4 regions of the Vibrio sp. Vb0349 genome follow, and region 2 is predicted to be linked to each of the others. Evidence: predicted binding sites of a transcription regulator. Region 2 holds the regulator's gene; each other region holds the start of a gene.

Region 1 (8,031 bases), on a different contig from region 2:
TATTCGTGCACGCGTGGGCCGTCGGTGTAGAAGCGGCGACCATCACCAATATCATCACTTGGAAAATCTTGCTGCTTGGAAATCAGGTTGATAACGTCGAGACGGAAACCATCCACTCCTTTTTCTGCCCAGAAGCTGATGACTTCTTTCACTTCTTCACGCACTACTGGGTTTTCCCAGTTTAAGTCCGCTTGCTCTTTAGCAAAAAGGTGCAAATAGTACTGGCCTGTTTTTTCATCCAGCGCCCAAGCGTTGCCACCAAACTTTGATTGCCAGTTGTTTGGTTCAGCACCATCTACCGGATCTTTCCAGATGTAGTAATCACGGTATGGGCTGTTTTTATCACCCAGTGCGGATTGGAACCACTTGTGTTCTGTCGACGTGTGGTTCACTACAATGTCCATGATGATACGAATGCCCAACTGATGCGCTTCTGCTAGCAAAGTATCGAAATCTTCCATAGTGCCGAACTGTGGATTGATCGAGTAGTAATCGGAGATGTCATAACCGTTGTCGATCATTGGCGATTGGTAAACCGGCGTCAGCCAAATCGCATCCACACCAAGATGCTTAAGATAATCCAGCTTAGAAATGATCCCTTTGATGTCGCCCGTGCCTTTACTGCCACTGTCACAAAAGCTTTTTGGGTAAATTTGATAGATGGTTGCGGTTTTCCACCAGCTCTCATCATGCTTGGTCATAGCCATTTCTAACACTCACTTACCAGTAATCGGAAACTTAAAATTTGAAAAGAAAAAATAGGAGGAGGCAGCCAAGTCACTGCCTCAAATAGAATTACGCGTTTGCAGGCTCAAGCTCACCTTTGGCTTGTGCACGCTTATAAAGAATTAACGTTAATGCAGCAGGTACCAGCATTGCGACTAACATAGCCAAAGCAAAAATGCCCCAGAACTGCGGTTGGATAGACAAGATGCCCGGCAAACCGCCCACACCGATACCGTTCGCCATTACGCCCGCACTACCACAAATAGCAGCAGCACACGCACTACCGATCATCGCGCTCAGCATTGGGAACTTGTATTTCAAGTTGATGCCGTACATCGCCGGTTCAGTCACGCCAAGGTAAGCAGAGATAGCCGCAGGCACTGAGATATCACGCTCGCCGTGTTTTTTACTGATGATAATGATGCCGACGACCGCAGACGCTTGAGCAATGTTTGAAAGTGCAATCAGAGGCCAAATTGGCGTACCGCCTAGCTCTTGCATCAGTTGAAGGTCTACCGCGTTGGTAGTGTGGTGAATACCAGTAATGACCAATGGCGCGTATAGGAAGCCGAAGATGGTTGAGCCAATCATAGCGAAGTCACCCGTCATGGCTGCTTTTGCTGCGAAAGCAACGCCGTCACCCAACATACGACCGAATGGACCAATGATAGAGTGCGCAAGAATCACAGACACAATGATTGAGACAAACGGCACGACCACTAGGTAAAGGTAAGACGGAATGATGCGTTTTAAGTTGGTTTCAATAAACGCCAGTGCCATACCAGCAAGCATTGCTGGAATCACTTGCGCCTGATAGCCCACTTTCTCGATGGCGAATAAGCCAAAGTCCCACACTTCGGGTACTTGCTTACCAATCAGGTAGGCGTTCATCAACTGTGGCGAAACCAATGTTACACCAAGCGTGATACCCAGAATCGGAGTACCGCCGAACTTTTTCACTGTCGACCAACACACGCCAACTGGTAGGAAGAAGAAGATCGCCTCACCAATCAGCCATAAGAAAGAGTGTACCGTAGCCCAAAACTGGCTGATTTCCGTTAGCGTTTGACCATCAAACATCTTGATGTCGCCAATCACGTTACGGAAGCCAAGAATCAGACCACCGGTAATGATCGCAGGTAGCAGTGGTACAAAGATTTCTGCAAGGTGGGAAATACCACGCTCAACGATATTCATGTTTTGACGAGCAGCGTTCTTCGCTTCGTCTTTGCTGGCTTCACTTTTACCCGTCAGTCCGATCAGTACCTTGTAAACTTCATCCACTTCAGTACCGATAACCACTTGGAACTGGCCTGCGTTGGTAAAACAGCCCTTCACCATCGGTAATGCTTCTAACTGTTTCGTATCTGCTTTGTCCGTATCATTTAGAACAAAACGCAAGCGAGTTAAACAGTGACTTACACTGGCAATATTGTCCGGCCCCCCGACCAGCTCAATAAGACGCTCCACGTCTTTACGCGCAATCTTACTCATAACTTTGTCCACCCTGTATTGGATACATTCGATTCATCATTTTGTTTTTATAAATGGGAACATTCCCATTTCTTAATTTTAATATTGCCATCCGAAGACAAAAAACAAAATGGGAACAGTCCCATTAATTGAGAATGATCACAGTATAATTTTAGAGCAGATCGTTTTAGTGTGGATTAACAAACGATAGGCTGTTGAGTAAAGTGAACCACTTCCTCATCACCATTTAATTGATTGATCAGCATGTTAGCGGACTTCTCACCTGCAAGGGTATAACCTGGGTCGACACTAAATACTTTAGGGAAAAGGAAAGAGAGCAATTCATTACCACCAACACCTGTCACAACCACGTCTTCACGGCCTAACTCTTGAAGACGCTTAATCACGCCCAACGCGATGGTGTCACTGGCGCACACGATGGCCTGAGTATCAGATTGAAGGACTTTGTCTACCAACTGATAAGCACTTTCATGGCTCAACTTACCCGTTTGGAAACAAGGTGCAATTTGCTTGCGTTGACACCAAGCTTTATAAGCATTTAGACGAGCTAAGCCAGTGGTTTTGTCTTCAGGATCAACACCAATATAAGCAATGCGAGATAAAGATTGCTGCTCAAGATGAGACAAAGCCATGTCTATCACACCTTGGTTGTCGTAGTTGATCGAAGAAACCATTTGCGTGTCCATCGCGATCACAACGATACGATTACCCCACTCTGCCAATGCTCGCTCATCACATCCAGTAAAACCAAACACGATCACCCCATCGACGTTGCGACGTTTAAGCACATCCAAATGTTCATTGGTTTTATCGCGATCGAATTGGCTCTCCATGATCACCGCATCATAACCAGCGGAATACAAAGCATTGAGCATGGTACCAACGGCGCGATTTTCTGATGGTGAGTCTAAACGGGAGATGATAACCCCAATAACTTTTTGGCTGCCGCCACGCATTGATTGCGCAGATTTGGACGGCACATAACCAGATTCACGAATGATTTGCTCAACCTTCTCTCGCGTTTGGGGTTTCACTTTTGGATCGTTAGTAAGCACACGGCTTACTGTTGATTTGCCCACGCCTGCCAATTTTGCGATATCAAGAATGGTGAGTTTTTTGCTCATAAGTGTTCAGACTAAAAGAAGGAATCAAACAAAAGGGAAGCAGTGGCTTCCCTTAACTCAGTCAGTAATGAAGATTACTTGTTTAAGTACGCAGGCACATCCGCAATGCTATCTAATACTACCGTTGCAATGGCTTCGCCCTGTTCTGTTACTGGCTTACCAGTGCGAACCAAAATCTTAGTGCCAACGCCTGCCGCTTCTGCTGCCATCATGTCTTCAGCTTTATCGCCGATCATCACAGATTTCTCCATGTCGATCTTCAAGAAGTCACGTGCAGAAATGAACATGCCTGGTTTTGGCTTACGGCACTCACAATCTTGCTTGTACTCACCAATGCCATGTTCAGGATGATGTGGGCAGTAGTAGATGCCATCGAACTCAACGCCATTATCAGCGAAGTTCCAGTCCATCCACTGAGTCAGAGATAAGAAACGGTCTTCGCTGAATTTACCACGTGCAATGCCAGATTGATTGGTCACAAGCACCAACAGGTAGCCTTTATCTTTCAGCGCTTTTGTCGCTTCAAAGACACCATCAATGTACTCAAAATCATGTTCGTCATGAACGTAGCCGTGGTCAACGTTTATTACGCCATCACGATCGATAAAAACAGCAGGTTTTGCCAAAACGTATTTCTCTATTAACTCGGTTTAATCAGATTATTACATACCTTATAAACTTCAACACTATCTAATTCATTCTAGGCCTCGACAAAACGGTTGATTTGTTGGGCAAGAATCGGTAAATCTGAGGGTGCCCTGCCGTCTACCTCCTGCTTGTTATCTATACATCTTCGTTTCAAAACAGAACATCCATACATTTAGACGTCTAGACGTAAAAATATCTATTGACTTCATTCTGCTTAACCCATAGCATCAACTGAAAATTGAGATAAAGCTCAACATTAAGTTCTGTCAAAGGCCGTTTTTGACAGCGAAGTTCCCCGTATCTTTGGGCAGGTTGAAACATGATAGAAATAAAAAACGTCAATAAAGTGTTCTACCAAGGCAGTAAGGAAATCCTTGCCCTGAAAGACATTAACCTACACATCGACAAAGGCACCATCTTTGGTGTTATCGGTTCATCAGGTGCTGGTAAAAGTACGCTGATTCGCTGTGTCAACATGCTAGAAGCACCGACCTCTGGTTCCATCATCGTTGATGGTGTAGATCTAACCAAACTCAGTAAAAAACAACTAGTCGAAACACGCCGTAACATTGGCATGATCTTCCAGCACTTTAACCTGCTTTCGTCTCGTACTGTGTTTGATAATGTGGCATTACCCCTAGAACTGGCAGGTAAAGACAAATCGCAAATCACAACAAAAGTAACTGAGTTGCTAAAGCTTGTAGGCTTAGCCGACAAACACGAGAGCTACCCATCTAACTTAAGTGGCGGACAAAAACAGCGTGTGGCAATTGCTCGTGCATTGGCATCCGATCCTAGCGTGCTGCTTTGTGATGAGGCCACTAGTGCACTAGACCCGGCAACAACTCAATCTATCCTTGAGTTATTGAAAGAGATCAACCGCAAACTCAACATCACGATTTTACTTATCACTCACGAAATGGAAGTCGTAAAAAGCATCTGTCACGAAGTAGCAATCATCGGTGGTGGTGAGCTGGTGGAAAAAGGCACCGTTGGCGATATTTTTGCGCACCCTAAGACAGAACTAGCGCACCAATTCATTCGCTCAACGCTGGATCTTTCCATTCCTGAAGATTACCAAGCACGTCTGCAAGCAGAGCGTGTTGATGGCAGCTACCCGTTGGTTCGCTTAGAGTTTACTGGCGCAACCGTTGATGCACCGTTAATGTCGCAAATTTCTCGTAAATACAATATTGATGTGAGTATTTTGAGTTCCGACCTTGATTACGCTGGTGGCGTGAAATTCGGCATGATGGTCGCAGAGCTATTTGGTAACGAAGAAGATGACAACGCAGCTCTTGAATACCTGCGTAAGCACAACGTAAAAGTAGAGGTACTTGGTTATGTCCTTTAATACGATTTCTGAATGGCTGAGTTTAAACAGCAAACTACTTTTAGGTGCAACGTGGGAAACGCTTTACATGGTTGCGGTTGCCGGATTAGTCGGCTTTGCTGTGGGTATTCCATTAGGCGTAATCCTCCATATTACTAAAAAAGGCGGCCTACTTGAAAACACCAAACTAAATAGCGGCTTAGGCGCTATCGTTAACATTGGTCGCTCAGTGCCATTCCTCGTACTGATGGTTGCGATTATTCCAGTGACAAAAATGCTGGTTGGAACCTTTATCGGTACAACCGCAGCAATCGTCCCACTGACTATTGGCGCCATTCCTTTTGTCGCTCGTCTTATTGAAGGTGCTTTATTAGAAGTACCGACAGGCTTGGTGGAAGCTGCGCAGTCAATGGGGGCGACACCAACACAGATCATCACAAAAGTTCTACTGCCTGAAGCAATGCCGACTATTGTTAACTCAGTAACGATTACCTTGGTCACTCTCGTTAGCTACTCAGCTATGGCGGGTACGGTAGGCGGCGGCGGCCTAGGCGACGTAGCCATCCGTTACGGTTTCCACCGCTACGATGTAACTATCATGGCCGTGACTGTCGTGATGTTGATTGTTCTAGTACAGATTATTCAGTCTATCGGTGACGCAGTGGTGCGCCGTGTAGACCACAGATAAGCATCAAAAATACAAATTATAAGGAGATAAAGATGAAATTTAGCCTTAAAGGTCTTTTGACTGTAGCAACGGCCGCCTCTGCTCTTGCTCTAGCGGGTTGCGGCGACAAAGAAGTAGACGTAAACAAAGTAAAAGTTGGCGTTATTGCTGGTGCTGAAGCACAAGTAGCCGAAGTTGCCGCTAAAGTAGCAAAAGAGAAATACAACCTAGATGTTGAGCTAGTAACATTTACCGATTACGTAACACCAAACGCCGCTCTGGATGATGGTTCAGTAGACGCGAATGCGTTCCAGCACAAACCATACCTAGACCAACAAGTGAAAGACCGCGGCTACAAACTGGCTATCGCGGGTAACTCATTCGTTTACCCTATTGCTGGTTACTCAAAGCAAGTAAAATCAATTGATGAAATTCAAGATGGCGCACGCATCGCAGTACCAAACGACCCAACTAACCTAGGTCGCTCACTACTGCTTCTTGAGCAACAAGGTTTGATTACGCTACGTGATGGCGTTGGTCTACTCGCTACAGTACGTGACATCGTAGGCAACCCTAAAAATATCGAAATCATTGAACTAGAAGCCCCACAGCTTCCGCGTTCATTGGATGACGTAACGCTATCAATCATCAACACCACTTACGCAAGCTCTATCGACCTATCGCCAGAGCGTGACGGCGTGTTCGTTGAAGATAAAGACTCACCATACGTAAACCTAATTGTCGCTCGCGAAGAAAATGTTAATGCGCAAAACGTACAAAACTTCGTAAAAGCTTACCAAACGGAAGAAGTTTACGAAGCGGCAAAAGAGCTGTTCAAAGGCGGTGTTGTGAAAGGTTGGTAATCCCACCTTTCAAAACATGACTGAAAACAACGTTCTAAACATAAACGTTCTAAACACAAAAGGGCTGATGTGAAAACATCAGCCCTTTCTATTTGTCTATCTACCCATTTAAGTAGCTTCAATTCGCTACTTAAGATGGTCCCAAGAGATATTCGACACGATTCGGCAGTCATCACACTTAAAATGAAATATGTCATGTAGTGGCTCATCGAGTAGCCACTCGCCATCGCATTTTGGACACTTGCGCGCTTTCTCGCTCTCCAGCGACTGACCACCGACACGATACTGGTAATAGTACGTAGGGATCTTCGTGATGTATTCGATACGGCCACGTAAGTCCCAACCTCGGCGAAACAGCACACTATCCACATCGCAAATTTCGTGCAGCGCCGCATGTTCCGCTCGGCAACCCCCTGCCATTTGGATTTCATCACAAGCTTGCCACTCAGTCTGCCACTTAATGACGGCTTTATGGTCTCCATTAAGTGTTGGCTCATTACGATACAAAGGAATTGGCAACAGGGTTTCACCACTTCGCAAAGGCGAACACGTATGAACATAAGTCGTGTACAACACTTGCCAGCTAGGTGTCTCTTCTTCGGCTGCTTGTTCTGAATTCAAATCACGCCCCAGCATACGCATTTTCGGAGCAAGCAAAGACGCATCCGACAAACGGTTCATGCACACTTTGACGAAATCTGAGTGATAACGTGGATGCAAGCTGTCTTGTTCTGGGCAAACAACACGAACGAAAAATTCACCTTCTCCCATCACTATCGGGAATTCACGACCTAATACTTGGCCGTTGTAACGCAGAGCATCCATCAAGCCATTAATGGCTTTGTCTACCGCGCTGACGGTGGTGTTATCAAAACACTCAAACTGCAACTCAACAACATACATACTTAGACGGCAGCCTCTAACTTATTCAAGAACTCAACCAATGAATCTGCCAATACATCACGTTTAGAGGTGCCCAAACGCTCTAGAATCACATTGCCAGTGAGGTTACAAATAGAAATCACATCCATTTCCTCATCTGTCGCTGCGATAAATACTGTTGGTTTAAGTTTCAAGCGGCGCTGAGTCACCAAATGACCAAGAATATTTTCTTGTAGACGCACGAAATCGTCATCGCTCCACACTTGCAGCAGCGTCAACGAATTACCTTGCCAA
Region 2 (8,031 bases):
GGCTTTAAGGTGACAGGACCAACATTGTTGGTGCTACTTATACATTAAAAAACTCAAGTGCCAGTAAGAGCGCAGCTGAAAGTATAAGTAGCTTGTTTACAAGTTTATTGACCATTTGGATTGAAGACATGTCATTACCACACGTAATCTTAACTGTTCTTAGCACTCGCGACGCAACCGGTTACGATATCACTAAAGAATTCTCTGCTAGCATCGGTTACTTCTGGAAAGCAAGCCACCAACAAGTGTACCGTGAACTCAACAAAATGGCTGAGAAAGAACTGGTTACTTGCGTATTAGAACCCCAAGAAGGCAAACCAGACCGCAAGGTTTACTCTATTACAGACGCTGGTCGCAGCGCTTTGGGAGAGTGGTTTGATCAACCAACTGCACACCCAACAGTTCGTGATGAGTTTTCAGCGAAATTGATGGCATGTGCCGTTCAACCTGCGGCTCCATTCCGTGACCAACTCGCCGAGCTAGTTGAAGAGTCTCGCAAACTGGTTTCTCACTACAAAGAAATTGAAGCGGCTTACTACGCAACGCCGTCAACTTTAGATAAACAAGCTCGCCTAGAACGTCTAACGCTTCGCCGTAACCTTCTGTTACGTGAAACTTGGATCACTTGGGCAGAAGAAGTTCTAACTGAACTTGAAGTGATTGGTTAAACTCCTTTTGCTTTGATAAAACGAAAAAGGCTTGCCACTTGGCAAGCCTTTTATCTTTTTGAAACCAGATTTACGCACCGACTACTGCGCGAGGACGAACACCCAACGTATGGCATAACGCGTAAGTCATCTCTGCACGGTTTAGTGTATAGAAGTGAAAATCCTTAACCCCTTCACGACTCAGCACACGCACCATATCAATAGCTTGGCTAGCTCCTACAAGCTGGCGAGTCACCGGATCATCATCCAAGCCATCGAATTGTTTGCTCATCCACCCTGGTACTTTCACGTTGTTCTGTGCCGCAAAGCGAGACGCTTGCTTAAAGTTCGATACAGGCAAAATTCCTGGCACAATTTCTACGTCAATTCCTGCTGCGACACAACGGTCACGGAATCGCAGGTAAGACTCAACGTCAAAAAAGAACTGAGTAATAGCACGGTTTGCACCTGCATCTACCTTACGTTTTAGGTTCAATAAGTCAGACTGTGCGCTTTTAGCTTCAGGGTGAACCTCAGGGAATGCAGCAACGGAGATATCGAAATCGTGGCGTGATTTCAGCAGCTCAACCAAATCCGAGGCATACATATCAGGCGCACCGCCACCTGGAGGAATATCACCACGCAGAGCGACGATATTTTCAATACCATTGTTCCAATAATCATCGGCAATATTAATCAACTCTTCACGAGTCGCATCAATACAAGTGAGATGGGGAGCGGCAACCAATCCGGTTGTTGCTTTAATTTCTTTAATGATGGAGTGTGTTCTGTCACGCTCGCCGGAGTTCGCACCGTAAGTCACAGAAACAAATTTAGGTTGAAGCGTTTTAAGACGGTGCACTGAATTCCAAAGTGTTTCTTCCATCTTAGCGCTGCTTGGCGGAAAAAACTCAAACGATACATTGATGTTATCTGATAACTCAGCAATATTCTGGTTCAAGGCGTCGATATGGCCTGCGTGCGTATATCCCATCTTACTCTCCCTGCGGCACTCCGCCACGAAAACAAATCCTTAAAATCGACGTTTAGACGTCTATATGTCTACAGAATGTATTGAATACGATTTAATGTCAACCTTGTAATTATGAATTTTTCTCACGTTAATAATGAAGATAGTTCAAGTTTCTACTTGAGCATCATCTCGCCATTTTGCACGGGTTATGACTTCAGTATGGCACTGATAGGGGAATAAAAAACCCTGGATTAATTCCAGGGTTTTTAGGTCAATCGCAACTTTAAAATAAACCAGCCAATCGGTTGAGGTCGGATTGAATAGCGCCGGCTGTCACTTCTCTGCCTGCGCCTGGTCCTCGAATGACCAGAGGGTTATCTTTGTACCACTTGCTCTCTATGGCAAAAATGTTATCGCATGGCAATAAGTTGGCGAGCGCGTGCTCACGAGACAACGCTTCGACTCCCACCGTTGCTTTACCATTTTTTTCTAAACGCGCCACATAGCGAAGCACTTGATCGTTTCTCTGTGCTTTTGTCAGACGCTCTTGAAGTATTTCACTCAACAACGCTCCATTATCGAAGAAATCATCTAAGCTCAGTTCTCTTAATTCTTCTGGCACTAAAGACTCAACTTTAACGCTGTCTGGTTCTATATCTAGGCCCGATTCTCGAGCCAAGATGACTAACTTACGCATTACATCGGAGCCATCTAAATCAGAACGAGGGTCAGGTTCGGTTAACCCTTGCTGCCAAGCAAGATCGACTAAATCATTAAATGGTACAGAACCATCAAACTGTTGGAACAGCCATGATAACGTCCCCGAGAAAATCCCCGATAGAGCGACGATTTCATCCCCACTTTCACGAAGATCTCGCACGGTATGGTTTATCGGTAACCCAGCACCAACCGTTGCGTTGTATAGCCAATGACGACCAATTTTAGCGAATGCATCTTGAACCTGATGGTAGTACTGACTATCTGCGGAACCGGCCACTTTGTTAGCGGAAATCAAATGAATGCCTTGCTGTGCGATTTCTACGTAGCGCTGAGCTAACTCTTTACTCGCGGTAACATCAAGCACGACGGCTTCATCATAGCTTTTAAGTGCTCCCAAACGTGCCAGCCAATCCCCATTGTTTGCTATGCTTTCATCATCAAATCGTTCAGCAACACTCGCCGCCTCAATACCTTGCTCATCGAACCAATAGGTTTGGCTATCCACAACCGCGACAAGATCAAAGCTCATACCATGACGTTTTTCGAGCTCACTTTTTTGCGTAGCAAATAAATTTAGCCAACTAGAACCAATATTACCCTTGCCACATAAAGCCACTGCCACGCGTTTTTGCGCTTGGAACAACTGGCTATGAATCGTTTGAACCAACGCCTCGGTATCAGTACGGCGCAAAACAGCGACTAGGCTCAGCCCTGAGTCTGTTTCAGAGATAAATTCTACCGGAGAGTGCTTTAGCTTCTGATAAAAGCCAAAGCAATGATTGGCGTTTTTCGTAACGCCTGCACCTACCGCAGCTAAGAGCGAGTAACCTTCTTTTAGCTTAATTTCTGCCTCTACCGCAAGCTCTTGCAAGTGTTTCAATGCACCACCGGCGATTTCTGCGGTGTAAGCCAAGCGTAGCGTATGCTGATCGGATTGAGCTTCAAATGCCAATGGCTCTAATTGCGCGCGCTGCAACGCTTGTAATACATCACTCTGTGTTTTTTCGAAGTCGTGCCCATGCATGAAAGACAACTGCACCAATAAAACATCATCCAGTGAAGTAATAATTTTAGCGCCACGACCAGATGCCAATACACGCTCAATACGAGTAGAACCCGACTCTGGCAGATAGCTACACTTGAGATTAAGGTCCATGGTACTTTGCGCCACAGGCTGAAGCGTACGACTGTGTAGCACTGGGGCAGCTAAGCGAGCAAGTTCACTGGCTTCATCCAATCGAAGTAACGGTAATAAACAAGCGTCAGACACCAAACGTGGATCGGCACTATAGACACCAGCAACATCACTCCAAATCGTGACAGTACTGACTTCAGCAAGCGCGCCTATGACCGTTGCAGAATAGTCAGAGCCGTTACGACCAAGTAGGATGGTTTCTCCTGCCTCGTTCTGAGCCATAAAGCCAGTAATTACCACACGTTTATGGTTATGCTGCGCGAGGATCTCTTTAATTAAAGGGTATGAACGAGCGCGATCAACCTCTGGTTGAGTTCCCGCTTCTGCACGTAAAAACGCTCGTGCATCTTGTGCAACCGCAGGGATAGAACGTTGAGATAATAACGCGGCCAATAGGCGAGCAGACCATACTTCTCCGTGCCCCAGTACCGCGGCTTTTTGCGCATTAGTGAGTGGTGCAGTCAGCTCCGAGAGAGTACTGAACTCATCATGTAATAAAGCTAACAGCTCTTCTTTTGCTTCACTCTCCAACAAGCTTTCTATTAGCTCAGTTTGGAACTGTCTCAAGCTTTGAAGCGCTTCATGCGCAATTCGGCCATCTTTACTTAACCCTTCCAAAAACTCAATCAAGCGGTTAGTGGTTTTTCCTGCAGCAGAGACGACCACAAGATCATTTTCTGTCGAATACTCCTTGAGAATACCCACAACGCGTAAGTAGCATTCTGGGTTTGCTAAGCTACTGCCACCAAACTTATGCAGCTGACGTTGTACAGTCATTGTTATCGTCTCCTATTACTGGGTAGCTTTAGCGAACGCTTGTTCTAAATCTGTGATGAGGTCTTGTGCATCTTCCAAACCGACAGACAAACGCAATAGTTGATGAGAGACCCCAGCCTCCGCCAGCGCCTCCTCACCCATTGCACGGTGCGTCATGGATGCTGGGTGGCAAATCAAACTTTCTACACCACCTAATGACTCTGCTAATGAAAACAGTTGGAGCTCTTTCACAAACACCTTTAACTGCTCAAACGAACCAGCAAACTCAAAACTCAACATAGAGCCAAAGCCCGTTTGCTGCTTTTTAGCAATGTCGTGACCTGGATGTTCCGGCAGGCTTGGATGATAGATAGTTTTAACTAACGCTTGTTTCTGTAGGTAAGCTAGTACCTGCTGTGAGCTCTCTTCATGTACTCTCATACGAGCAGCAAGCGTACGAATACCTCGCAGTGTCATGTAACTATCGAAAGGTGTGCCCGTTGCACCAATACAATTACCCCACCATGCAAGCTCTTCTGCATGCGCTTCTGTGTTGGTGATGATTACTCCACCAATTACGTCCGAATGACCGTTGATGTACTTTGTTGTGGAGTGGATAACAAAATCCGCACCTAGCTCTAAAGGTTTTTGGTACACGGGTGTCAAAAAGGTATTGTCCACCGCAACTAACGCGCCGATTTGTTTCGCTTTTTCACAAGTAGCTGCAATATCCACTACGCGAACCAGAGGGTTTGACGGAGTTTCTAGCAAAATGAGTTTTGGTTTTTGTGCCAATGCAGCATCTAAAGCCTGTTCGTCTGATTGATCGACAAACTGAACCTTAAAATCGCCTTTGCTAGCTCGGGTATTAAAAAGACGATAGGTGCCGCCATAACAATCGTGAGGAGCAATAATGAGATCATCTGGGCCGAGAAAAGCGGAAACCCATAAATTTAATGCCGACGTACCGCAGTTAGTAACAACCGCTCCTTTTCCAGACTCAAGTTCAGATAGCGCACTTTCCAACAGTCCGCGGTTTGGATTACCAGATCGTGTGTAATCATACTTGGGCACTTCACCAAAAGCAGGAAAACCATAGTTAGTGGAAAGATAAATAGGTGGAACGACAGCATGATATTGGCTGTCTGATTCAATACCAGTGCGTACTGCAATGGTCGCAGGTTTGCGAGTGCTCATGGGTGTATCCTTTCACGGGTAATGACTTCTAAATAGGAATGCGCTATATCTAATGAGTAACATAAAGTGATCAACACGCTTCCTTTGCTGTTATGTTCACTTTACTCGTCAAAAAATGAGACGTCAACACTTCTAGACGTCTATATGTCTTTGCTTATGGCGGTAAATGCAGCTAAAATCAGCACCTAAATTATTTTTAACCGATTACATAAATGAAGGTGTGCAATGGCTGACTGGAATGGCGAATACATTAGCCCATATGCAGAGCACGGCAAAAAAAGCGAACAAGTAAAAAAAATTACCGTCTCTATCCCGCTAAAAGTTTTAAAGGTGCTAACTGATGAGCGTACTCGCCGTCAGATCAATAACTTACGCCATGCAACCAATAGCGAATTGCTATGCGAGGCATTTTTGCACGCGTACACAGGTCAGCCACTTCCGACAGATGAAGACCTTCGTAAAGACCGTCCTGATGATATTCCAACAGAAGTAAAAGCGCTGATGACGGAAATGGGCATCGAATTTGAGTCATTCGACGAAGAATAAAAAAGCCTGATAAGAGGTTTCAGGTAATAACTCTTGCCTCGAGCCAAATGAATGACATAAAAAATGGGACGCAATAGCGTCCCATTTTTGTGTATCACATCTGAAAGATATATTACTCTGCCATGTAGTTTTCAGGCATCTCGATACGAGCTACACCTGAATTAACCGCCGCCTGAGCAACCGCTTTTGCAACACGTGGTAGCAAACGTGAATCCATTGGTTTTGGAATAATATAGTCCGCACCAAACTCTAGCTTATCAACACCTGCAGCCTTCAATACGGCTTCAGGTACAGGCTCTTTTGCTAGCTCACGAATCGCCTCAACGGCTGCAAGTTTCATTTCATCATTGATTTCACTTGCACGCACATCAAGAGCACCGCGGAAAATGAATGGGAAACACAATACGTTGTTAACTTGGTTAGGATAATCACTACGGCCAGTACCCATGATCAAGTCATCACGAACTGCGTGAGCAAGTTCCGGCTTGATTTCAGGATCCGGGTTAGAACATGCGAATACGATTGGCTTATCTGCCATCAACTTCAACGCTTCCGCTGGCAATAGGTTTGGACCAGATACACCTAGGAACAGATCTGCACCTTCAATCACGTCTTCTAGTGTGCGCTTATCTGTATTGTTCGCAAATAGCTGCTTATATTCATTAAGATCATCACGACGAGTGTGAATCACACCTTTGCGATCTAGCATGTAGATTTTTTCGCGCATTGCGCCGCATTTGATCAGAAGCTCCATACACGCTACAGCGGCAGCGCCAGCGCCAAGACAAACAATTGTTGAATCTTCAAGTTTCTTACCTTGAAGTTCGATTGCATTCAGCATACCCGCTGCCGTTACAATAGCAGTACCATGTTGATCATCGTGGAATACTGGTACATCACAACGTTCAATCAGACGCTTTTCAATCTCAAAACAGTCTGGTGCTTTAATATCTTCAAGGTTGATACCGCCAAAAGTGTCTGCAATGCTCGCAACAGTATCAACAAATTCATCGATCGTGCGGTGCTTAACTTCAATATCAATAGAGTCAAGACCTGCAAAACGCTTAAACAGTAACGCTTTACCTTCCATCACTGGCTTAGATGCAAGTGGACCTAGGTTACCTAGACCTAGAATAGCGGTACCGTTAGAAATAACAGCAACCATGTTCCCTTTTGCAGTGTACTTGTACACGTTATCCGGGTTTTGTGCGATTTCACGCACTGGCTCTGCAACACCAGGGCTGTAAGCAAGGGCAAGATCACCCGCCGTTTCCGCAGGCTTTGTCAGTTCGACAGCAATCTTTCCTGGAGTTGGATAAGCATGGTAATCCAATGCTTTTTGGCGATGTTCTTCTTCTGGAGTGGCTGCTTGGTGGTTGTCTTCAGACATGGACGTTTCTCTTTTTTATTTTTAGGTAAGGGGGCATAAATTCTATCGGATAGAAATCAAACTTCATAGGCAAGATTGCGAGCAATATCCTTAAAAAGCCGATAATAAAAGAGATTAGACCAGATAACGGGGTTAAGCACCTGATTTTCGAGTCAGGTGCTCTTTCTTCTTACTATTATTGGAGTATGCAAACTCAGAAAGTATCGTTACTCTTCGTCCACGTATTGCGCTTGGAGATAATTCTCAATACCAGACATTTCAATCAAGCCAAGTTGCGTCTCTAGCCAATCAACATGTTCTTCTTCATCTTCAAGAATATCTTGGAAGAGATCTCGAGACACATAATCTCGAATGTCTTCAGCGTAGGCAATCGCATCTTTTAAATCTGGAATAGCCGCCATTTCAAGCTTTAAATCACACTCGAGCATTTCCTTGGTATCTTCACCAATCATCAACTTACCTAAATCTTGTAGGTTCGGTAGGCCTTCAAGGAACAAAATACGCTCAATTAGATGATCGGCATGCTTCATCTCATCGATAGATTCGTGATATTCCTTGTCTGCTAGGTGCTTTAAGCCCCAGTCTTTATACATTCGGGCGTGAAGAA
Region 3 (8,031 bases), on a different contig from region 2:
CATGCATCAGTTGGTGACGAGCCCAAGCGTTTTCTAATCCTTCATTTTTCAGTATCAATAAAGCTTCATGAAGCGCATACAAGCTATTAACTGGCGCCGTATGATGGTAACTACGCTTGCCTTCTCCACTCCAATACCCCAAAACTAAACTCTGATCGAGGAACCAACTCTGTACTGGTGTTGTTCTTGCTTGAATCTTTTCAATCGCGGCAGGAGAAAACGTCACTGGTGAGAGCCCAGGTACACATGACAAACATTTTTGACTACCAGAGTAAACCGCATCCAGTTGCCATTCATCCACTTTTAACGGCACACCACCAAGCGATGTCACCGCATCAACAATAGATAATGCATTATGCTGTTTCGCCAGCTTACCCAATGCTTGAGCATCACTGACTGCACCAGTTGAGGTTTCCGCATGCACAAAAGCAAGAATTTTTGTATCTGGGTGCTGTTCGAGTGCTTGCTCGACTTTATCAATGGAAACAGGCGTCCCCCATTCATCATCGACGATAACAACTTCGCCACCAGCACGGACGACATTTTCGCGCATGCGTTCACCAAATACACCGTTACGGCAGACGATCACTTTGTCGCCTTTCTCGATCAAGTTTACAAAGCAGGTTTCCATCCCTGCGCTACCAGGCGCTGAAACCGCAATAGTGAACTCATTGTCAGTTTGAAAGGCATACTTCAATAGCTGCTTGAGCTCATCCATCATACCGATAAACAGAGGATCAAGGTGACCTACCGTAGGACGGCTTAGTGCTTGTAACACTTGAGGATAAATATCAGAAGGACCAGGTCCCATTAAAATACGGTGAGGCGGAATAAAGCTTTGGATCGACATGTCAGCTCCTTGATTATCTTTTATCCTGAGCATTCTAAAAGTTCTATTCAATAACATGGCTCAGGTGTAGGGTTCTTCACCCTAATAGATTTTTCCTCTATCAGCAATTAGCCGTAAGTATGGAGGTCAAACCAGTGTCACAAAATCGTTAATAAAAAACACCATAAAGGTTGAAATATTGATTGACATTAAGGCCTCAAAACCGTTCAATGTTTGAGCTTTATGTAGAAGAGGAGCGCTACCCAGGTAGATGATTTGTGGAACCGCAATTCCAACACCAATCATTGAGGGGGAGTAGTGCCGAGGTAAGTCAAAGTTGCAGGATTTGACTTGTCGGTTGAATTGGGCTGAATCCCATCAACTGTCATCAGCGCAGTCTGATGAAGGGCTTCTGAGGGTAAATTTTTCAAATAGCATTCTAAATACCTCTCTTTTTGCTCTGTTCCTTTTCTCACTAAACATTGGATGTACAATTTTTTAGGAAGTCGTGGGAGAACGCAGTGAGCGCATTTAACGTAGCTAAATTCGGTGGAACCAGTGTTGCCAACTTTGAGGCAATGAGTCGTTGCGCCACCATTATCGAAAACAATCCAAATACTCGCCTGGTCGTGAGCAGCGCTTGCTCTGGCGTCACCAACCTATTGGTAGAACTCGCCAACGGTGTTCAGGATCAAACGCACCGTACTGAGCTGCTGCAAAATCTGGCCAACATTCATGACGCCATTTTAACTCAGCTCGAAGACAGCACGAAAACTGCTGCCGAGGTGTATGGCATATTAGATACCGTAACCAGCCTGGCCGAGGCTGCATCTATCCAAGCTAGTGCGAAGTTAACCGATCATTTAGTCGCATGTGGCGAACTCATGTCGACGCATATTCTAACTCAGTTAATGTGTGAGCGAGGCATTCAAGCTGTGCGCTTTGATATCCGCGATGTGCTGCGTACTGATGACAACTTTGGTCGCGCAGAGCCAAACATTGAAGCAATTTCGACGCTTGCGCAAGATAAACTCGTACCACTTTGCCAACAATCCGTTGTTGTTACTCAAGGCTTCATAGGATCTGACGAAGCCGGTAATACAACAACACTAGGTCGAGGAGGCAGCGATTACAGCGCCGCCTTAATTGCTGAGAGCGTCAAAGCGGCAGGGTTAGAAATCTGGACTGATGTTCCGGGCATCTACACAACAGACCCGCGAATTGCGCCAAAAGCCTCACCAATTCCTGAGATCAGCTTTAGTGAAGCTTCAGAAATGGCTAACTTTGGCGCTAAAATCCTTCACCCTTCTACGCTAGTACCTGCATTGCGCCACGACATTCCGGTATTTGTGGGGTCATCGAAAGAGCCTGAAAAAGGGGGAACTTGGATTCGCCACCAAGTCGAAAGCTCACCGTTATTCCGTGCGCTAGCTTTGCGTTGTAACCAAACCATGGTAACGCTACGCAGCGCCAATATGTTCCACGCATACGGTTTCTTAGCAAAGGTCTTTGAGATCCTTGCAAAGCATAAGATCTCTGTCGATTTGATCACGACATCTGAAATCAGTGTATCGTTAACACTTGATCAAACTGATACATCTGGCGGAGCACCACAGCTGCCGCAAGCTGCACGAGAAGAGTTAGAAGAGTTATGTAAGGTAGAAGTTGAACATGACCTATGCCTCGTTGCTCTCATTGGTAACAACATGAGTGAGAGTAAAGGCTACGCGAAACAGGTTTTTGGCACGCTAGAAGATTTTAACCTACGCATGATTTGTTATGGCGCTAGCCCTCACAACTTATGCTTCTTGCTCCATGAATCGGTATCGAAACAAGCCATACAAAAACTCCACACGGAGTTGTTTGAGAAGTAAGTTCAACTCAATAAAACAAAGGGCTGCGTATCTGCAGCCCTTTGTTGTTTCATTAGTTGTTATATTTGGACGAGGTAAACATCAATTTAACCATTAATGTTTGGCCCTAACCATTTTTCAGCCTCGATCCTATCCCACCCCTTACGATCGGCGTAACTCTCTAGCTGATCTTCTTGGATCTGTGCGATCGCAAAGTAACGTGAGTCAGGATGAGAGAAGTACCAACCAGATACTGACGCACCCGGATACATTGCATAGCTGGAGGTTAGAGTCATGCCAATATTCTCTTCCACATTAAGTAGCTCCCAAAGCGGTCCTTTTTCAGTATGCTCAGGGCACGCTGGATAACCTGGTGCAGGGCGAATACCTTGGTATTTTTCACGAATGAGATCATCGTTAGATAAATCTTCATCCGCAGCATAACCCCAAATTTCTTTACGGACACGCTCATGCAAATACTCAGCAAACGCTTCGGCTAGGCGATCCGCCACCGCTTGAATCATAATTGCGTTGTAATCATCTCCCTGTGCTTTGTATTCATCAGCAAGCTCTCGTTCACCAATACCACCAGTGACAGCAAATGCCCCTATCCAATCATGTTTACCCGACTCTTTAGGTGCGATGTAGTCGGATAAACAATAGTTGAATCCTTTTGGTTTCTCGGTCTGTTGTCGCAAGTTACGTAATACTTTCACAACGTCGGTACGAGTTTCATCAGCATAAACTTCAATGTCGTCCCCCACGCTCGCAGCAGGGAATAAGCCACACATTCCACGCGCTTTTAACAGGCCTTCTCGCTCAACTCGATCAAGTAACTCGTTGGCATCTTCGAATAAACGTTTTGCTTCTTCACCAACTTCTTCATGTTGGAAAATTGTTGGATACTTACCCACAAGTGACCAAGTCATAAAGAATGGTGTCCAATCGATGTATTGACGTAATATAGCCACATCAAAATCATCGAAGATATGAATGCCAGGCTTAACAGGCACTGGAGGAGTATAAGCTTCCCAATCGATCGCAACTTTATTCGCTCGAGCCGCTTCTAATGTCACTGGTTTGGTTCTCGGTTTCTTTCGATTATGTTGATCACGTACTCGTTCGTAATCAGCTTGAAGTTTTTCAACAAATTCAGGGCGACGTTCATCTGACAGAAGAGAAGTACATACGCCCACTGCACGTGAGGCGTTGTTCACGTAAACCACTGGATGCTTGTAATTTTGCTCAATCTTAACTGCTGTATGGGCTTTTGACGTTGTTGCGCCACCGATGAGAAGAGGTAAGTTAAAGTCGAGACGCTCCATCTCTTTTGCAACATGCACCATTTCGTCTAATGAAGGCGTGATCAACCCTGATAAACCAATAATATCGACGTTTTCTTCTTGCGCTACTTTTAAGATCTTTTCGCAAGGAACCATGACACCAAGATCGATAATTTCGTAGTTATTGCACTGCAATACAACGCCAACGATATTTTTCCCGATATCATGTACATCACCTTTGACCGTCGCTAGCAAAATCTTACCGTTTGTTTGACCCACCTGCTTTTCTGCATTGATGTAGGGCTCCAGATGCGCGACTGCTTGCTTCATCACTCGTGCAGATTTTACGACCTGAGGAAGGAACATTTTACCTTCACCAAACAAGTCTCCGACGACGTTCATCCCATCCATTAGTGGGCCTTCAATCACCTCTAATGGCTTTGAAGCGTTGACACGAGCCTCTTCGGTATCATCAACGATGAACTCAGTTATTCCTTTCACTAACGCGTGCTCTAAGCGCTTTTCAACAGGCCAAGTTCTCCACTCAAGTGCAGAGGCATCCTCCTCTTTACCTACCCCTTTGCCTGCATATTCCGCCGCGATATCTAACAATCTCTCAGTGGCGTCATCACGACGGTTAAGAACGACATCTTCCACAGCCTCACGCAATTTTTCAGGCACGTTATCGTAGATTTCTAACTGACCCGCATTCACAATCCCCATATCCATACCATTTTTAAAACAGTGGTAGAGGAACACCGCGTGAATCGCTTCACGTACATAGTTATTGCCACGGAAAGAGAATGAGACGTTAGAAACACCACCCGAGATCATCGCATGTGGTAAATCACGTTTGATATCGCCAACGGCTTCAATGAAATCCACCGCGTAGTTATTATGCTCCTCGATCCCCGTAGCAATGGCAAAAATGTTTGGGTCAAAAATGATGTCTTCTGGTGGAAAGCCCACTTCATCAACAAGAATTCGGTAAGCGTTGGTACAAATTTCTACTTTGCGCTCACGTGTATCTGCTTGCCCAATCTCATCAAACGCCATCACAATCACAGCCGCACCGTAACGGCGGATCAACTTAGCTTGTTCAACGAATTTCTCTTTGCCTTCTTTGAGAGAGATCGAGTTAACAATGCCTTTGCCTTGGATGCACTTAAGACCGGCTTCAATAACCTCCCACTTGGAAGAGTCAACCATGATTGGTACTTTTGAGATTTCAGGTTCTGACGCACAAAGGTTTAAAAAGCGAACCATACAAGCTTGTGCATCCAACATGCCTTCATCCATGTTGATATCGATAATTTGAGCGCCATTTTCAACTTGTTGACGAGCCACATCGAGCGCTTCATCGTACAGCTCTTCTTTAATTAAGCGCTTAAAACGCGCAGAACCGGTTACATTCGTACGCTCACCGACATTGATAAATAAAGAGTCTTTATCAATAGCGAGTGGCTCTAGGCCAGACAAGCGACAAGCAACGGGAAGTTCAGGTAATTGACGAGGGGCGATATTTTCAACCGCGAGTGCCATTTGGCGAATGTGCTCAGGAGTTGTACCACAACACCCACCAATCAAGTTTAAAAAGCCACTTTGAGCCCACTCTTTAACATGCTTAGCCATATCTTCTGGCGACAAATCGTATTCGCCGAATGCATTCGGAAGCCCAGCATTTGGGTGAGCGGAAACAAAAGATTCTGATATACGAGAGAGCTCTTCAACATAAGGACGCAGCTCATCTGGACCAAGTGCACAGTTCAAACCAAACGAAATCGGTTTAACATGACGTAATGAGTTGTAAAACGCTTCTGTGGTTTGACCGGATAATGTCCGACCGGAAGCATCAGTAATAGTCCCCGAGATCATCACAGGTAACTCAATCCCCATCTCTTCAAACACACTTTCAACAGCAAATGAACAAGCCTTAGCGTTAAGCGTATCGAAGATGGTCTCGATAAGAATAAGGTCAGAACCACCTTTAATTAGAGCACGAGTCGATTCAGAGTAAGCCTCAACTAACTCGTCGAAAGAAACATTTCGATATCCGGGGTCATTTACATCAGGAGAAATAGAACAAGTTCGGTTTGTCGGCCCTAAAACCCCTGCGACATAACGCGGTTTATCGGGTGTTTTTGCGGTCCATTCGTCTGCAACTTCACGTGCAAGCTTGGCAGCTGCAAAGTTAATTTCTTCACTTAGGCTTTCCATCTCGTAGTCAGCCATCGCAATGGTTGTTGCGTTAAACGTGTTGGTCTCAAGAATATCTGCACCCGCTTCTAAATATGCAGCGTGAATTTCCTTGATAAGTTGAGGCTGACTTAGAACCAACAGGTCGTTGTTACCTTTTAGATCACAATGCCAATCCGCAAAGCGCGTTCCTCGATAGTCTTGCTCTTCAAGTTTGTACCCTTGAATCATGGTTCCCATACCACCATCAATCAAAAGAATACGTTGCTTCAATTGAGCTTCAATCTGTTGTCTTACGTTACTTCCCACAGTACAGCCTCATTCCTTTAGTTATCTTTCCATCCTATCACACAAACTTCAGGAGTCTAGACGTCTAAACGTAGAATTAATGATTATTTTATATCCTTCTTAACTTGCAAAATAATCACGAAAAAATGTTTGCTATTTAAGCAGCATCAGCCGAGAATTCCATTCATAAAATGTTACAAATAGAGAGCTCTATGTCGGTCTATCATACTTTATGTTTTCTATCCGCAGCTGCGATGCTAATTGCTTTTGTAAACAGCAAGATAGGAAAGATGCAAACCACCATTGCGATTACCGCAGGTTCAATGGTGCTTTCACTTCTAATCTTAATTGCGGGTCAAAACAACTGGTTCCATCTCACCGAAATTGCGACGGAGACGGTCACAAGGATTAACTTCGAAGATTTCTTGCTCAAAGGCATTCTTGGCTTCTTACTATTTGCTGGTGGACTAGGCATCAAACTCCCGAACCTTAAAGATCAAAAGTGGGAGATCACTGTTTTAGCCCTTGGAGCTACACTGTTTTCTACGTTCTTTATTGGATTTACGCTGTATGGGTTTTGTCAGTTAATTGGCATCCAATTTGATTTGGTCTACTGCTTACTATTTGGTGCTCTAATATCGCCAACTGACCCAATCGCTGTATTGGCTATTGTGAAAAAACTCGATGCTCCTAAACGTATCTCCACTCAGATTGAAGGAGAATCGCTCTTCAATGATGGCTTCGGTTTGGTTATCTTCGTCACTCTATTTACGATTGCATTTGGCACTGAGGCACCAACTGTAGGTAGTGTCACCTTGCTCTTCATCCAAGAAGCTATCGGTGGTATCACATATGGTTTCGTCCTCGGTTTGCTATTCCACTACTTGATCAGTGCCACCGATGATCACTCAATGGAATTGTTACTTACCATTGGTATCCCAACAGCAGGTTACGCATTTGCTGAATACATCCATGTATCAGGCCCACTCGCGATGGTTGTATCCGGTATTATGATTGGCAACTGGACACGCTTTATTGGCTTTTCAAAAGAGAGTGAAGATCACCTTGACCATTTTTGGGAGCTTGTTGATGAGTTCTTGAATGGCGTGTTATTCCTACTGATCGGCATGTCGATGCTGCTATTTGAATTCCACAAAGAAGACTGGATTATGATGGCTATTTCAGTCCCTCTTGTACTAGCAGCTCGCTATTTAAGCGTATTTCTCTCGTACATTGGCTTTAAGCGTTACAGAAAATATAACCCGTGGTCAGTACGTATTTTGACGTGGGGCGGCTTACGCGGGGGCCTTGCATTGGCAATGGCACTTTCCATTCCATCTGGTATTTGGGTGATTCAAGATAAGTTAATCGATGTAAAAGAGATTATTCTTGTAATGACCTACTCCGTCGTTGTTTTCTCTATCCTCATTCAAGGCTCAACAATCACCCCAATGATTGAAAAAGCAAAAGCAGAAGAGAAGAAGATGGAAGAGAACAACCAAGCAATAACCACTCCGGAACATACGGAGCCAGTGGACTCTTAAAGACACGTAACTTAATAAATAAAAAGCAGCTACCTAGC
Region 4 (8,031 bases), on a different contig from region 2:
TTTGCCGTGAGGCCTAACTCGCCCGTAAACCTGATAAGTAATCAGGTGTGCTACTTCATGAGGAATGACTTCATCTAAGAATGCTTGGGTGTTTTCGCGAAATAAAACAGGGTTTAGGCGTACTTGATTTAATTGAAGGTAGGCTTTTCCTGCCGCTTTCCCACGGACGTCGAAGGTGATTGTTGGAATCGGGAAAGAACGTTTGAAAGCTTGTTCTGCCATCGCGATACAGCCCGCCATCACTTGCTTGGCTTTATAGCTGAGTTCTATATCCACAATTCACCTCGATAAATCAAATAAAAAAACCCCCGCATTTGCGAGGGCCAGATCATAGCATCAGTTAATTATGGTGTGTGTTTTTTCTTGATGGTGGCATGGTAAGCGTGCCATGTACCGTAGCCTAGAATTGGCATGGTAAACAACATTCCGATCCCGTAGGTCGCAAAGCCGATAAGAATACCGCCACAGATGATCGCTGCCCAAACAATCATTGCTGGAATGTTGGATTTCACGGCATTAAAGCTGGTAAACACAGCGGTCATCATGTCTACGCGACGCTCCATCATGAGCGGAATAGAAAAGGCTGAAATGCTAAACACCACACAAGCCAAAACAAAGCCAACTAAAGAGCCGATGACAAGGAAGGGTAGGAACTCACTTAAAGGTGCCCCTTGAACAGAAGGGTAGAGCGCATGAAGTAGAGCGGCAATGCGCATCCAAAATATCATACACACTGCGAGTAACACGGCGAACGCCCATTGAGATGTTGAGTTACGACCGATCGCTTTCATTGAATGGAACAAGCTTGCTTTATGTCCGCGCTCTCTCTCCCAACTGGCATCATACAAACCAAGCGCGAGAAACGGACCGATTAACATGTAAACAATCAAACTGGGCATGACGACCAAGTGTGTGCCTTGCCACTGTACGAGCAAAACAATGCCTATGGCTGCTGCCATAAAACAGATGCCATAGAAAGCACTAATAAGCGGCATTCGCACGAAATCATGCAGACCTAATGCGAGCCAATGAAAAGGTGCAGAAAGATTAACCGTATTGCACGGTATGGTTCTGGCGTATTCGTTGTCTGGCACTTCCTTTCGCTTGTTGTGGAAGTCCGATGGATTAACAGTTCGAGGCATAACTCCTCCTTGATTTATTCCCACATTATCCGCTTATACCAACTGACAGCGGTTTTTGTTCAGTCAAACTTGAAGCGACTTTTTCAAGTTTACATCTGAGCATTGGCTTAGTTTGGTATCGGCCATAAAGATGCCTGACTCATGTCTTTACTTAAGTGTTGCTTCCACAGTCGCCAGCATCCGACGTCTCTATTTAAATTGGAATTAACAATATTTTAACTATTGGCGGAGATGGGATAATTTACAAATAATTGCTTAAAATTTATTCGGTATAAAAATGAGGGAGAAACAGGACTGCTTTGTGGGGCAGGGCGGTATGAGCCGAAATGACTAGATAAAAGTTGCTGAAAATAAAAAGCCCCCACCATAGGCGAGGGCTTGATTGATTCTTGCTTAGCTTGATTATTTGATGCCAGCGAAATCGCGTAGAAGTGCAGCTTTGTCTGTCGCTTCCCACGGGAATTCTTCACGACCGAAGTGACCGTATGCCGCTGTCTTCTTGTAGATAGGTTGAAGAAGGTTAAGCATTTCTTGTAGACCGTATGGACGTAGGTCGAAGAATTGACGAACCGCTTCAATGATGATGTCGTGAGGTACTTTCTCAGTACCGAACGTTTCCACCATGATAGACGTTGGATCAGCAACACCGATTGCGTAAGAAAGTTGGATCTCACAACGGTCAGCCATGCCTGCCGCTACGATGTTTTTCGCTACGTAGCGTGCTGCGTATGCTGCACTACGGTCAACTTTTGATGGATCTTTACCAGAAAACGCACCGCCACCGTGACGAGCTGCGCCGCCGTAGGTATCTACGATGATCTTACGACCAGTTAGGCCACAGTCACCCATAGGACCACCGATTACGAAGCGACCGGTTGGGTTAATGAAGAAGTTTGTTTCTTTGTTGATCCACTCAGAAGGTAGCACTGGCTTAATGATCTCTTCCATTACCGCTTCACGCAGGTCTGAAGTTGAGATTGAATCACAGTGTTGAGTTGAAAGAACAACCGCGTCGATACCAACGATGTTACCTTGATCGTATTGGAATGTTACCTGAGATTTTGCATCAGGACGCAACCAAGGTAGTGTGCCGTTTTTACGAACTTCTGCTTGCTTTTGAACAAGACGGTGAGAGTAAGTAATTGGCGCTGGCATTAGTACTTCAGTTTCGTTACAAGCGTAACCAAACATGATGCCTTGGTCGCCTGCACCTTGTTCTTTAGGGTCAGCTTTATCAACACCTTGGTTGATATCTGGCGACTGTTTACCGATTGTGTTTAGTACCGCACAAGAATCTGCGTCAAAGCCCATATCTGAATGTACGTAGCCGATTTCACGAACGGTTTCACGAGTTAACTCTTCGATGTCTACCCATGCTGAAGTCGTGATTTCACCACCCACCATTACCATACCGGTTTTAACGTAAGTCTCACATGCAACACGAGCCTTTGGATCTTGCTCTAGAATCGCGTCAAGAACCGCATCAGAAATCTGGTCTGCAATTTTATCTGGATGACCTTCTGATACTGACTCAGAAGTAAACAGGTGCTTAGCCATGTTAGCTCCACTATATCTGGTTTAAAACTGGGGAATGATAAACTCTCCAGCGCAAATTAATACTAATTTTTGTAGGTGTATCTACATCTAGACGTCTATTCTAAATTTGATTGCTCGAATTACAAGCTCTTTTTTGGTTTTTGTTATAACCAAACGTTTGCCTGATTTATTGATAATTTTAAGAACTTCGAACGATTTGGCGCGAAAGGTGCAATATTTGTGAGGTTTTGGATTGGAAAACGTTTGCACACCCAACAGGGCTTTGAGAGAATTATGACCTACTTTTCGTTTCGCTTAATGTACTCAGGAGCAGACATGTCGTCTCGTAAACATCTTGCCAATGCAATTCGTGCTCTAAGCATGGATGGTGTTCAACAAGCTAACTCAGGCCACCCAGGCGCACCAATGGGTATGGCTGATATCGCTGAAGTTCTTTGGCGCTCTCATCTAAACCATAACCCTTCAAACCCAGAGTGGGCCGACCGCGATCGCTTTGTGCTGTCAAACGGTCATGGGTCAATGCTTATTTACTCTCTACTGCACTTAAGCGGTTACGAGCTATCTATTGACGATCTGAAAAACTTCCGTCAATTGCACTCAAAAACCCCAGGTCACCCAGAGTACGGCTACGCGCCTGGTATCGAGACAACAACGGGTCCTCTAGGTCAAGGCATCACTAACGCTGTTGGTATGGCGATCGCAGAGAAAGCACTAGCGGCACAGTTCAACAAAGAAGGTCACGATATCGTTGACCACTTTACGTATGTGTTCATGGGTGACGGCTGTCTAATGGAAGGCATTTCGCATGAAGCATGCTCTCTTGCAGGTACTCTTGGTCTAGGCAAGCTGATTGCATTCTGGGATGACAACGGCATCTCTATCGACGGTCACGTTGAAGGTTGGTTCTCTGACGATACACCTAAGCGTTTTGAAGCGTACGGCTGGCATGTAATCCCAGCAGTCGATGGTCACGACTCAGACGCGATCAACGCAGCAATTGAAGCAGCAAAAGCGGACCCACGTCCTACGCTTATCTGTACCAAAACAATTATCGGTTTCGGTTCTCCTAACAAGTCTGGTTCGCACGACTGTCACGGTGCACCACTAGGTCACGATGAAATCCAAGCGGCTCGCGAATACCTAGGTTGGGAGTACGGCCCATTTGAGATCCCGGCAGATGTTTACGCTGAGTGGGATGCAAAAGAAGCGGGCGCCGCGAAAGAAGCAGCTTGGAATGAAAAATTCGAAGCATACGCTGCAGCTTACCCTGCTGAAGCGGCAGAGCTTAAACGTCGTCTAAACGGCGAACTTCCTGCACAGTGGGAAGAAAAAGCGAACCAAATCATTGCTGATCTTCAAGCAAACCCAGCGAACATTGCATCACGTAAAGCATCGCAAAATGCACTAGAAGCGTTTGGTCAAATGCTTCCTGAGTTTATGGGTGGTTCTGCTGACCTAGCGCCTTCTAACCTGACCATGTGGTCTGGTTCTAAGTCTCTAGAAACGGAGGACTTTTCTGGCAACTACATCCACTACGGTGTGCGTGAATTCGGTATGACCGCTATCATCAACGGTATCGCATTGCACGGTGGTTTCGTTCCTTACGGCGCAACATTCCTAATGTTCATGGAATACGCTCGTAACGCAATGCGTATGGCTGCGCTGATGAAAATTCAGAACATCCAAGTTTACACGCATGATTCGATCGGTCTTGGCGAAGATGGCCCAACTCACCAACCTGTTGAGCAAATGGCGTCTCTACGTGTAACTCCAAACATGAGCACATGGCGCCCATGTGACCAAGTTGAGTCTGCAGTTGCATGGAAACTAGCGATTGAACGTAAAGATGCACCAACTGCACTTATCTTCTCTCGTCAAAACCTAGCGCAACAAGAGCGTACTGCTGAACAAGTCGCAGACATCGCGAAAGGTGCTTACATCCTGAAAGATAGCGAAGGTAAGCCTGAGCTAATCCTTATCGCAACAGGTTCTGAGGTTGAGCTTGCAGTGAAAGCCGCTGAGCAACTAACTTCAGAAGGCAAGAAAGTACGCGTTGTTTCAATGCCATCAACAGATGCATTCGATAAACAAGACGCTGCTTACCGTGAATCTGTACTGCCATCAGACGTAACGGCACGTATCGCTATTGAAGCGGGCATTGCGGATTTCTGGTACAAGTACGTAGGCTTCGACGGTCGCATCATCGGTATGACAACATTCGGTGAATCAGCACCTGCTGGTCAGCTATTCGAGATGTTTGGCTTCACGACTGAAAACGTAGTGAACACAGCTAAAGAATTGCTAGCGTAATTGCAGGACCATCTAAACAGTCGAACGTAAACGACAACTGTTAGATGCTAAAGTTAGAAAGGCCATCATTATGATGGCCTTTTTATTTTTGTCAGGTTTTCCAACCTTGTGGAATGCTTTGGTGAATGCAGTCTAAAAGTACGGATAAGCGCAGTGGTGGTCGTCCTGCTGGTGTATAGCAGTTAATGGAAATAGGCTCAGAAACCCAACCTTCTAAGCATGGTGTGATTCGCCCTGGGTGATGTTTCTCATAGCCGCATGCTGTCCAAGTCGGCAGCAGTCCAATACCATGACCATTCGCGATACTGTCTATTTGCATTGCTATGTTGTCGCTGTATAAGCGACTAACAAAGGGTTCTAAAAAGAACTCACCGTGTTGAGGGTGTGCTAGCATCAATCCATTTTCTTGCACTGAACCAAAATCGATCCATGGATGTGCTTCAAGTTCTTTGGGGTGCGGTATAGGCCCATGTTGTTTTAGATAATTTGGAGAGGCAAAAGGCGTATAGCGAAATACCCCCAGCACTTCTTTTCGCCAGTCTAGCTCTTTACGTTCACCGAGCCAGATGAACAAATCTGGGTCATGATGCGCCTCAGAAAAGTCACTGGTAAGTTGAACTCTAACATCGGGATTATCAGCAAGAAAACGATTGAGTACGCCGCCGAGCCAGCTTCTAACTAAGGCAGTATGACAAACAATATGCAGTGGCCCTGAAACTTGGTTCGTTAAACCTTGCAGTGCATCATAACTCTCTTCGCTTAACTCAAGAATCTGGCGGCTGTAGTGGGCAAAGATTTCTCCAGCTCTTGTCAGAACTAATCGATTACCTTGTCTGGCGGTTAGAGCCTGACCGAAGTCTTCTTCTAATTGTGCCAAGCGACGACTTAGCGTTGATTTTGGCTGATTAAGGGCTTTAGCAGCGGCTGTCAAACTTTTATGCTGATTGAGCGCATCAAAGGCTCTAATTGATGCTAAGTCGTGCATATTTCTTTTACTCCTTACTGCGTTATGTACGAGTTCCATAAATGGAAAGAACCGTTCCATAACTCTCACTATGCATCTCATTCTATTTGTGAATAATTCACTTTCGAAAATAATAATCATTATCAATTATGGAGATGTAGATGTCTACTCTTAGACTGCCAGTTATTACCGCAACTGGTATTTTAGCCTTCGTCAGTGTCCCTCATGTTTTTGCCAATGATGCAGTTTCTAAAATGGAAACAGTGGTTGTAACTGCATCAAGTTATGAGCAATCTCAAGCGGACGCGCCTGCAAGTATTAGTGTGATTTCACGTGAGGAGTTGGACTCCCGTTATTACCGCGATGTGACTGATGCACTAAAAAGTGTGCCAGGTGTTGTCGTGACAGGTGGTGGTGATACCACCGACATTAGTATCCGTGGTATGGGTTCTAAATACACTTTGATACTGGTCGATGGTAAACGTCAAAGTACGCGTGAAACTCGTCCAAATAGTGACGGCCCTGGTATCGAACAAGGTTGGTTACCTCCTCTTCAAGCGATTGAGCGAATCGAAGTTATTCGTGGCCCAATGTCGACGCTTTACGGTTCTGATGCGATTGGTGGTGTGATTAACGTCATCACACGAAAAGATGCGCTAGAGTGGACGGGTAATGTTCAACTGGGCACGGTACTACAAGAGAATAGTCGCTCAGGGGGAGAGCAGAGCGCGAACTTTTTCGTTAATGGTCCGTTGGCTGAAAATTTATCTCTCCAAGTATATGGTCAGTACACAACCAGAGAAGAAGATGACATCGAATACGGTTATGAAGATAAAGATATGCAGAGTATCTCTTCAAAACTGACTTACCAGATTAATGATCGCCACTCGGTGCAATTAGAGGGCGGCACGTCTGCACAAAGTCGTCGTGGCAATGTGGGCCTTTCAGTGCCGACTACTGGGTGTCGTGGTGGGTGTGAAGACTCACTGAATGAATATCGTCGTAATTACGTAACGGTAAGCTACAACGGTGATTGGGATTCGATTGGCATTTCAGATACTTACTTACAGCGAGAAGAGAGCGAGAACAAATCTCGTGAGATGACGATAACCAACACCACGTTCAAATCGAGCTTGGTGACTGGTATTGGAAACCATACGTTGACGACGGGTGTGGACGCTACTCATGCAGAGCTTGAGGATTTCACCTCCAACAAAGCGTCGTCGAAGACTGAAACATCGAATACGCAGTGGGCTGTTTTCATTGAAGATGAATGGAGAATCGCTGATCCGTTTAGCGTTACGCTTGGTGGTCGCCTAGATCATGACGAAAACTATGGCGCGCACTTTAGTCCGCGTGTTTACGGTGTATGGCGAGTTGATCCGTCTTGGACGGTGAAAGGCGGTGTGGCAACAGGTTTCCGTTCTCCACAATTACGTGAAATTACTCCTGGCTGGGCGCAAGTCAGTGGTGGCGGTAATATCTACGGTAACCCAGATCTTGACCCTGAAACGTCGCTAAACAAAGAAATCAGCGTCTTGTATCAAGGTGATTCTGGCTTAGATGTCTCTTTGACTGCGTTCCATAACGAATTCAAAGACAAGATCACACGTGTTGTTTGTCCAGACACTATCTGTACTGATGGCCCAAACCAATGGGGCGCAGATCCAACGTACCGTATTAACGTGGATGAAGCCGTCACACAAGGTATTGAAGCGACCTTAGCATCGCCGTTAACGGAAACCATTTACCTTAGCTCGAGCTACACATTTACCGACTCAGAGCAAAAAACAGGTGAATACAAAGGCATGCCGCTGCAGCAGTTACCAAAGCATCTGTTTAATGTGGATGTGACTTGGCAAACGACAACAGATCTAGAGAGCTGGGCGAAAGTCACGTACCGAGGTAAAGAAATGGATCCGGTTACTGGCCCATCAAGAAACAGTATTGTAGAACCAGCTTATACCTTTGTGGACGCCGGTGTGACATACCAGTTAACCGACAATACTCGTATTAAAGGCGCTATCTATAACTTGCTAGACGAGGAAATCAGTTACG

Evidence for each region. The regulator MetJ, encoded in region 2, represses methionine synthesis genes. The targets are predictions, from matches to a motif close to TTAGACNTNTANANGTCTAA.
Region 1: the regulator MetJ is predicted to act here: its motif matches at 4,165-4,184, upstream of metN (methionine ABC transporter ATP-binding protein MetN).
Region 3: the regulator MetJ is predicted to act here: its motif matches at 6,519-6,538, upstream of metH (methionine synthase).
Region 4: the regulator MetJ is predicted to act here: its motif matches at 2,779-2,798, upstream of metK (methionine adenosyltransferase).

The regions. Positions count from the first base shown of each region.
Region 1 covers NZ_JAWOTS010000017.1:8,977-17,007, reverse strand. Annotated here, with positions in the region: gene treC (alpha,alpha-phosphotrehalase) at 1-707, opposite strand, end outside; gene treB (PTS trehalose transporter subunit IIBC) at 796-2,220, opposite strand; gene treR (trehalose operon repressor TreR) at 2,397-3,344, opposite strand; gene gmhB (D-glycero-beta-D-manno-heptose 1,7-bisphosphate 7-phosphatase) at 3,419-3,970, opposite strand; gene metN (methionine ABC transporter ATP-binding protein MetN) at 4,312-5,346, shown strand; gene R7Q47_RS16770 (methionine ABC transporter permease) at 5,336-6,013, shown strand; gene R7Q47_RS16765 (MetQ/NlpA family lipoprotein) at 6,046-6,855, shown strand; gene R7Q47_RS16760 (Zn-ribbon-containing protein) at 6,982-7,758, opposite strand; gene syd (SecY-interacting protein) at 7,761-8,031, opposite strand, start outside.
Region 2 covers NZ_JAWOTS010000029.1:761-8,791, reverse strand. Annotated here, with positions in the region: gene R7Q47_RS20385 (PadR family transcriptional regulator) at 129-668, shown strand; gene metF (methylenetetrahydrofolate reductase) at 739-1,641, opposite strand; gene R7Q47_RS20375 (bifunctional aspartate kinase/homoserine dehydrogenase II) at 1,904-4,312, opposite strand; gene R7Q47_RS20370 (O-succinylhomoserine (thiol)-lyase) at 4,328-5,488, opposite strand; gene metJ (met regulon transcriptional regulator MetJ) at 5,714-6,034, shown strand; gene R7Q47_RS20360 (malic enzyme-like NAD(P)-binding protein) at 6,147-7,424, opposite strand; gene bfr (bacterioferritin) at 7,631-8,031, opposite strand, start outside.
Region 3 covers NZ_JAWOTS010000032.1:25,471-33,501, forward strand. Annotated here, with positions in the region: gene R7Q47_RS20925 (pyridoxal-phosphate-dependent aminotransferase family protein) at 1-850, opposite strand, end outside; lysine riboswitch at 1,071-1,249, shown strand; gene lysC (lysine-sensitive aspartokinase 3) at 1,351-2,703, shown strand; gene metH (methionine synthase) at 2,790-6,470, opposite strand; gene R7Q47_RS20940 (cation:proton antiporter) at 6,662-7,993, shown strand.
Region 4 covers NZ_JAWOTS010000023.1:17,337-25,367, forward strand. Annotated here, with positions in the region: gene R7Q47_RS18930 (SprT family zinc-dependent metalloprotease) at 1-276, opposite strand, end outside; gene R7Q47_RS18935 (DUF2189 domain-containing protein) at 345-1,142, opposite strand; gene metK (methionine adenosyltransferase) at 1,545-2,699, opposite strand; gene tkt (transketolase) at 3,015-5,009, shown strand; gene R7Q47_RS18950 (LysR family transcriptional regulator) at 5,101-5,994, opposite strand; gene R7Q47_RS18955 (ligand-gated channel protein) at 6,135-8,031, shown strand, end outside.